DNA from 2 places in the Pyramidobacter piscolens W5455 genome. Region 1 is predicted to be linked to the other one. Evidence: riboswitches for the same ligand, from Rfam matches in the RefSeq annotation. Region 1 holds a riboswitch; the other holds the start of a gene.
The links. A riboswitch is a leader RNA that binds a small molecule or an ion and turns the genes downstream of it on or off. The one in region 1 is predicted to bind S-adenosylmethionine.

Region 1 (3,401 bases):
TGCCCGCGGGCTGTGTTTTTCGCGAGATTCTGACGCCGATTCCCAACTTTGCTGCGCTTATACTATTTCTCAATAAAAATGCCGAACTCAGAGGCATTGCGAGGGAGATTCACACAGCGAGCTGCGCAGCATTCGAGACAGTTCTGAGCGACTGAACTCTCTCGCAGCGCCCGGCAAACTATGTTAATGCTTTTTATCAAGAAATAGTATGATACTGATTTTCAATGAAAAGGTATCGTTGAAAATGCTGATGATTATCTCCAACGCCGGCGCACAGTGCGGTCGCTATACGCGGATTTCTCCAGACGGGAATATTGTGCTGAACTTGCTTGCGAAGCAAGGAATCGAAGGCGGGCTCTTCGTCTTGACTGCGCACATGACGATGGCTATGGCGATTATCTCCATCCTTGCGCTCGTTTATTTTAAAGGCCACAAGGCAAAGAAAGGCGGCGCTGTTCGTCTGGAGACGGAAAAGCTCACAAGGAAACAGGTTGTCGCCCTTGTCGTCTTCGTTCTGGTTGTCTTGTGCGTCATCGTCCTCAAAAAGGATTCCGGATTCATGGGCATTGTCGGCGCCGTCGTTTTGATACTGATCGGCGTGATCGACGAAAAATCCGCGTTCAAGACGATTCCCTGGAATATCATCATGATGGTTGCCGGCGTCGGCATGTTGATGAATATTGTCATCATATCGGGCGGAATCGATATTCTGACAGGCGCGATTGCCGCACTGACCTCTCCTGTCACGGCGGGCGGGGTTTCCTGTATGACGGCAAGCGTCATGTCGTGGTTCTCATCGACCCTGGGCGTTGTCGTGCCGACGCTGACGCCGGCAGTCTCCAAGCTGGCCGCAGAAATCGGCGGCAACGTCACGGCCATCGGGCTCCTCAGTTCTATACTGATCGGTTCTTCCAGCGCGTGTTTCAGTCCCGCGTCTTCCGTTGGCGGCGTGATCTTGTCTACCGTTGTCGGAGACGAGAAATCCAAAGGAGTGATCGATGAAAACAAAACATTTGTAGTGTTGTTCATTCCGGTCCATCTGCATGGCGATTATCTTATCTCTCATCTCGATTACGGGGCTCTACAATATTTTTTCGTAACGGGATTCCTGTTTCTTTGGGAATTTTTGCTGCGGCGGTTTTTGTTCCGCGCTGGCGGGGAACCCTTTTCGGTGCTATAATGCTGTCTGCAATGAGCCGTTGGAGTGCCGACGTAAGTCCGGTTGCTTCAGCGGCTCGTTTTATTTTGCGCGGAGCCGCGCTTCGCCCGAAAGGAATGGAATTCGATGCCGAAAACGAAACTGCAGGAACTGATCTTTACGCTGATGATGGTGCCCGTCATGGTGACGTGGATGGTGCTGTACAATCTCTGGCTGTCGCCGCAGGGACTGACAGGAGTGTCGGCGCGGACGGGCGCGACGGTGCTCGAACTCTGCGCTCTCGCGCTGGCAGTGGAGTTTCCGCTGATTTCGCCTGCGGCCCACGCGATCGCTTTTCGGATCGTGCGACGGACAAGCTGCTCTCCGACACTGCTTCCGGTCGTCGTGGCGCTGTGCATGGTCAGTCTGATGTGCCCTTACATGAGCTTTATGGCCATGCTCTTGCAGCGCGGACTGCCGGCCGAATGGGCGTCGGTCTGGGGAGGAATGCTGCGGGTCAATTATCCCATGGCGCTGGCGTGGCAGCTTCTGGTCGCCGGCCCTGCCGTGCGGGCGACGTTCGCTTCTTTGCAGAAGCGCTTCTGGCCCGCGGGCGCTCCGGCCGCATAGCGCGCGTCTCAAGATGCCGCCGGCTTTATCACCGCACAACGACAGCTTTTCGAAAAACTCTTGCGTCGACGCCCAATCTGTGCCAAGATACCCGCCAATCAAACAGCGCAACTTTTATCAAGAGTCAGGGGAGAGAGTCAGCTCGACGATCCTGCACCAACCTGCCCGCACGGGAAAGGTGGTCCGGCTGACAGCGATGAGGGGAAAGCCTCGGAACGGTCTTTTGAAGCCGCCTTGTCGCACGACAGGGCGGCTTTTTCGTCGTCTCGATAAAACGCGCGGGGGAGGAAGAGAGCGATGATTCAACTGAGCGGCATCAAAAAAAGCTATCCGGCCGCCGACGGCGGCGCGGTCGCGGCGCTGGACGGCGTCGATCTGGCCGTCGGCGACGGGGAGATTTACGGCGTCATCGGCTATTCCGGCGCGGGCAAGTCCACACTGGTGCGCTGCGTCAATCTGCTCGAGACGCCCGACGAAGGGCGGCTTGCCGTCGGCGGTTTTGGAACAGTCGAGGCCCGTGGCGGCAGGCTGCTCTTCACGCCCGAAGGAGGGGCCGCGTCCCCCCCGATGAGAGAGACTGACCTGCGCCGGCTGCGCCGCGGCATCGGCATGATCTTTCAGCACTTCAATCTATTGGACCGCAGCACCGTTTTCGAGAACGTGGCCTACCCGCTCAGGTATTGCGGCATGAAAAAGGACGGAATCGAACGCCGCGTGCTGGAACTGCTGGAGTTGGTGGAGCTGCGCGACAAGGCGGACGCTTATCCTTCGCAGCTTTCCGGCGGCCAGAAACAGCGCGTCGCCATTGCCCGCGCGCTGGCAAACAATCCCCCGATCCTCCTCTCCGACGAGGCTACCAGCGCCCTCGATCCCGACGTTACCGAGTCGATCCTGACGCTGCTCAAAAACCTGAACCGCCGCCTGGGCGTCACGATCATCCTCATCACCCACGAGATGGCGGTGATCAAGTCCATTTGCCAAAAGGTGGCGGTCATGGAGAGCGGGCGCGTCGTCGAGGAAGGTCCCGTGTACGACGTTTTCTCGTCGCCGGCGGAAGTCGTCACGCGCCGCTTCGTGGCGGCCACGTCGGGGCTGGGCAGCTTCGGCAAGTTGATCGCCGGCGGCTCGCCGCTGGTGCGGACGGACGAACGGCGGCAGCTCGTCAATCTGGTCTTCACCGGCGACTGCGTGGGCGACGCGCTGATCTCGGAAACGTCGCGGCGGTTCTGCGTCGACCTCAATTTGGTGCTGGCCAACGTGGACCTGCTGCAGGGGCGTCCGCTGGGCTACACGGTCGTGATGGCGCAGGGCGAACCGGAGAACATCGACGCCGCGCTGGCCTATTTGCGCTCGCGCTCCGTCAGGGTGGAGGTGATCGAAAATGCCCGCGTTTCTTAAAAGCTGGGCGCCCAACGTCTGGGCTTATCGCGTCAAGTTCCTGGCCAGCGTCGAAGCGACCGCGCAGATGTTTTTGATCGCCGGCGCGTTCACGCTGCTGTGCGGATTTTTCTTCGGCATCCTGCTGACGGTGACGAGAAAGGGCGGCATCCGTCCGAACGCGGCGCTGTTCCGCGTCGTCGACACTTTCATTAATATCTTCCGTTCGATTCCTTTCGTGATCCTGCTGATCTTC
Region 2 (3,401 bases), on a different contig from region 1:
CGGAGAATGAGCGCCGAACATCGTGAAGCGAGATCGGCATTTTTCTTCATAAAAGTATTGACACAGTTTGCCGGGCGCTGCGAGAGTGTTCAGACGCTTGCAGCGCCCTTTGCGAGGGGGAAACTTCGATGGGCAAGGACATCCTGCTGATCAGCGGCCTGCCGGGCTCCGGCACGATGGCGCCGGCGACCGTGGACACCGTGGCGGAATCGGTCCGCCGCAACCGCGACAATGCCGATAAGGGCAAATACATTCCGCCGGGGCCGCGCCCCGAGGCGGTTGACATATGAGACGCCCGCGCATCAGAATCACGCTCATCGATCGCAAAGGCCCCTGCCCGTGCCACCGTGGCCACCGCGTCGGCGACGAATGGGACTTCGACAGCGAACGCGGCACACTTTGCCCGATGGCCATGCACGTGGCCTTTCTGTACATCGATATCCTCCGCTATGGCGGCGAGATTCCCGGTCAGCCCAAGGGCACGGCCGTATTCTGCTGCCCCGATGCCGACACGATCAACGTCTTCAAAGTCGAACGCCTCACGACAGACTCACCTTCGAAAAACAGCCTGCCGGAATAATAAAAAGCCGCGGTGTTTTCGGACCGAAAATTCAGCTCTCAATCTTCTATAAATATTCCCAATGATCTTACAAGCTCATTGGAAACAGGACGCATCGATCATGTTCAGAGCGTCGTTTTTCACCGGCTTTGCGCAGTGGTTGAGTGCGTTGGAGAGCATGTCGGTATTCCCCATCAGCTTGCGATCTTTAACGGTATTACCGTTAATCCAAACATCAAAGGCACACTACGCGTAAAACCGGAGTTCTGGCGAAGATATGCTGCGCTGAGTGTACGCAGCTGGAGCCACAAGGGCAAGAACCGTAAAAATGATAGTTCGGGCTGCGGCGCCTGATCCGCAGCAATGGAAAGGAGCGACCATCATGAAACTGACGTTTTTGGGACACGCCTGTTTCGATCTGTTCGACGGGGCGTATCACGTGCTCACCGATCCGTATCTGACGGGCAATGTGCTGGCCGCGGCGAAGGCCGACGAGGTGGCGGCCGATTTCATCCTCGTCAGCCACTGCCACGGCGACCACCTCGGCGACACGCTCGACATCGCCCGGCGCACGGGCGCGACGGTGGTCGGCGTGGCCGAACTGCGCGGCATGCTGACGGAGGCGGGGCTGAAAAGCTGTCTCGGCAACATCGGCGGCTGGGGGCCGATGCCGTTCGGACGCGTCAAGCTGCTTCAGGCGATCCACGGCAGCGGCCTGCCGGGCGCGCTGGCCTGCGGTTTTCTGATCGGGATCGGCGGCAAAAAAATTTATTTCGCCGGCGACACGGCTTTTTACGGCGACATGGCGCTGCTGGCCGAGGAAAAGCTCGACGCGGCGCTGCTGCCGATCGGCGACTTTTACACGATGGGGCCGGACGACGCGGCCCGCGCCGCCCGGGCCGTGGGCGCGAAGATCACCGTGCCCATGCATTACGACACGTTCCCGGCCATCAGACAGGATCCGCAGGCGTTCAAAGCGCTCTGCGAACCGGCCGTCAAGGTCGCGGTGCTGCGGCCCGGCGAGTCTCTCGAGCTGTAATTTTTCCGCAAAGATTCGTCGCGCTCTTGCGCTTCGCAGGAGATTGTGTTATCATACCCGTCAATCAAACAGCGCAACTTTTTATCAAGAGTCAGGGGAGAGAGTCAGCTCGACGATCCTGCACCAACCTGCCCGCGTGGGAAAGGTGGTCCTGCTGACAGCGATGAGGGGAAGCCTCAAAGAGGGATTTGAGCCGCCTTGCCATCGCAGGGCGGCTTTTTCGTTTCCCCGAAGATGCGCGCGATCCCCCTACGGAAGGTGAAACCATGATCCAACTCCGCGGCGTCAAAAAAATCTATCGCGCGCCCGACGGCAACTCCGTCGAGGCGCTCTCGGGCATCGATCTGGACATCGGCGACGGTGAGATCTTCGGCATCATCGGCCTGTCGGGCGCGGGCAAATCGACGCTGCTGCGCACGGTTAACCGCCTCGAGGAGCCCAGCTCGGGCAAAATTTTCATCGACGGGCGGGAGATCACGGCGCTTGACGCCGGCGGTCTGCGGCTGGCGCGGCGCAAGATCGGCATGATCTTCCAGCACTTCAACCTGCTGGCCTCGCGAACGGTGACGGGCAACGTCGCCTTTCCGCTGGAGCTGGAGCGCTGGAAGCCGAAGGACGTCAAAGACCGCGTCGCCGAAATGCTCGACGTCGTCGAGCTTTCCGACAAGGCCGGCAGTTATCCGTCGCAGCTTTCCGGCGGCCAGAAGCAGCGCGTCGCCATCGCCCGAGCGCTGGCGAACCGTCCGCACGTGCTGCTCTCCGACGAGGCCACCAGCGCCCTCGACCCGCGCACCACCAAATCGATCCTCAGCCTGCTGGCCGGCATCAACCGCCTCATGGGGCTGACGATCGTCGTCGTCACCCACGAGATGAACGTCATTCGCGAGATCTGCTCGCGCGTGGCGATCATCGAAGCGGGACGCATCGTCGAACAGGGAACGGTCAAGGAAATATTCCTCAACCCGCGCTCGAAAACGGCGCGCGAGTTCCTCGCCAAGCTGCCGCGCACCGGCTACGACGAGGGTGCGGGACTGCCCCGCGAGGCGGGAAAGCCCGTGGCGGTGCTCACGTTCGACGGCTCGGCGGCGGAAGCGCCCCTGATCTCGCAGACGATCAAGGCCACGGGGGCCGACGTCAACATTCTCGCCGGCGCCATCGACAGCCTCTACGTGTCGCGCGTCGGCACCCTGACGGTGCAGTTCGGCGGCGCGCCGCAGGTGATCGCCGCGGCGATGGACATGATCCGCGCCCATAACGTGAAGGTGGAGGTGATCTGGAATGGCTAAAATCTTCGCCCTTCTCGCCGAGCCGACGCTGCAGACGCTCTACATGGTCGGCCTGTCGAGTCTGTTCGCGATCCTGCTCGGGCTGCCGCTGGGCATCGCCCTCGCGCTCACCGAAAAGGGCGGCCTGTGCGAGAACCGCGTCGCCGGCAAGGCGCTCGACACGTTCGTCAACGTCTTCCGCTCCTTCCCGTTCATCATCCTCATGATCATCCTCTTTCCGCTCTCGCGGCTGATCGTCGGCACGACCATCGGCACCACGGCCGCCATCGTGCCGCTGTCGATCTCCGCCGCGCCGTTCGTGGGGCGCGTCGTGCAGAGCGCCCTCAAGGAAGTGGACCGCGGCGTGATCGAAGCCGCGCAGGCCATGGGCGCCGACGTCAAGACCATCGTCCTGAAAGTGATGATCCCCGAAGCTCTGCCCTCGCTGGCCGCGGGCGCGACGCTGACGGTCATCGCCATCGTCGGCAGTTCCGCCATGGCCGGGGCCATCGGCGGCGGCGGGTTGGGCGACGTGGCC

Region 2: another riboswitch for S-adenosylmethionine. It lies ahead of HMPREF7215_RS02835 (methionine ABC transporter ATP-binding protein); the one in region 1 lies ahead of HMPREF7215_RS11100 (methionine ABC transporter ATP-binding protein).

The regions. Positions count from the first base shown of each region.
Region 1 covers NZ_ADFP01000128.1:14,055-17,455, reverse strand. The annotation lists gene HMPREF7215_RS11110 (SLC13 family permease) at 245-1,180, shown strand; gene HMPREF7215_RS11105 (DUF2798 domain-containing protein) at 1,286-1,768, shown strand; SAM riboswitch class I at 1,880-1,971, shown strand; gene HMPREF7215_RS11100 (methionine ABC transporter ATP-binding protein) at 2,066-3,166, shown strand; gene HMPREF7215_RS13715 (hypothetical protein) at 3,191-3,358, opposite strand.
Region 2 covers NZ_ADFP01000039.1:52,379-55,779, forward strand. The annotation lists gene HMPREF7215_RS02820 (GntR family transcriptional regulator) at 1-10, shown strand, start outside; gene HMPREF7215_RS13070 (hypothetical protein) at 129-290, shown strand; gene HMPREF7215_RS02825 (TIGR04076 family protein) at 287-580, shown strand; gene HMPREF7215_RS02830 (metal-dependent hydrolase) at 942-1,598, shown strand; SAM riboswitch class I at 1,677-1,768, shown strand; gene HMPREF7215_RS02835 (methionine ABC transporter ATP-binding protein) at 1,865-2,884, shown strand; gene HMPREF7215_RS02840 (methionine ABC transporter permease) at 2,877-3,401, shown strand, end outside.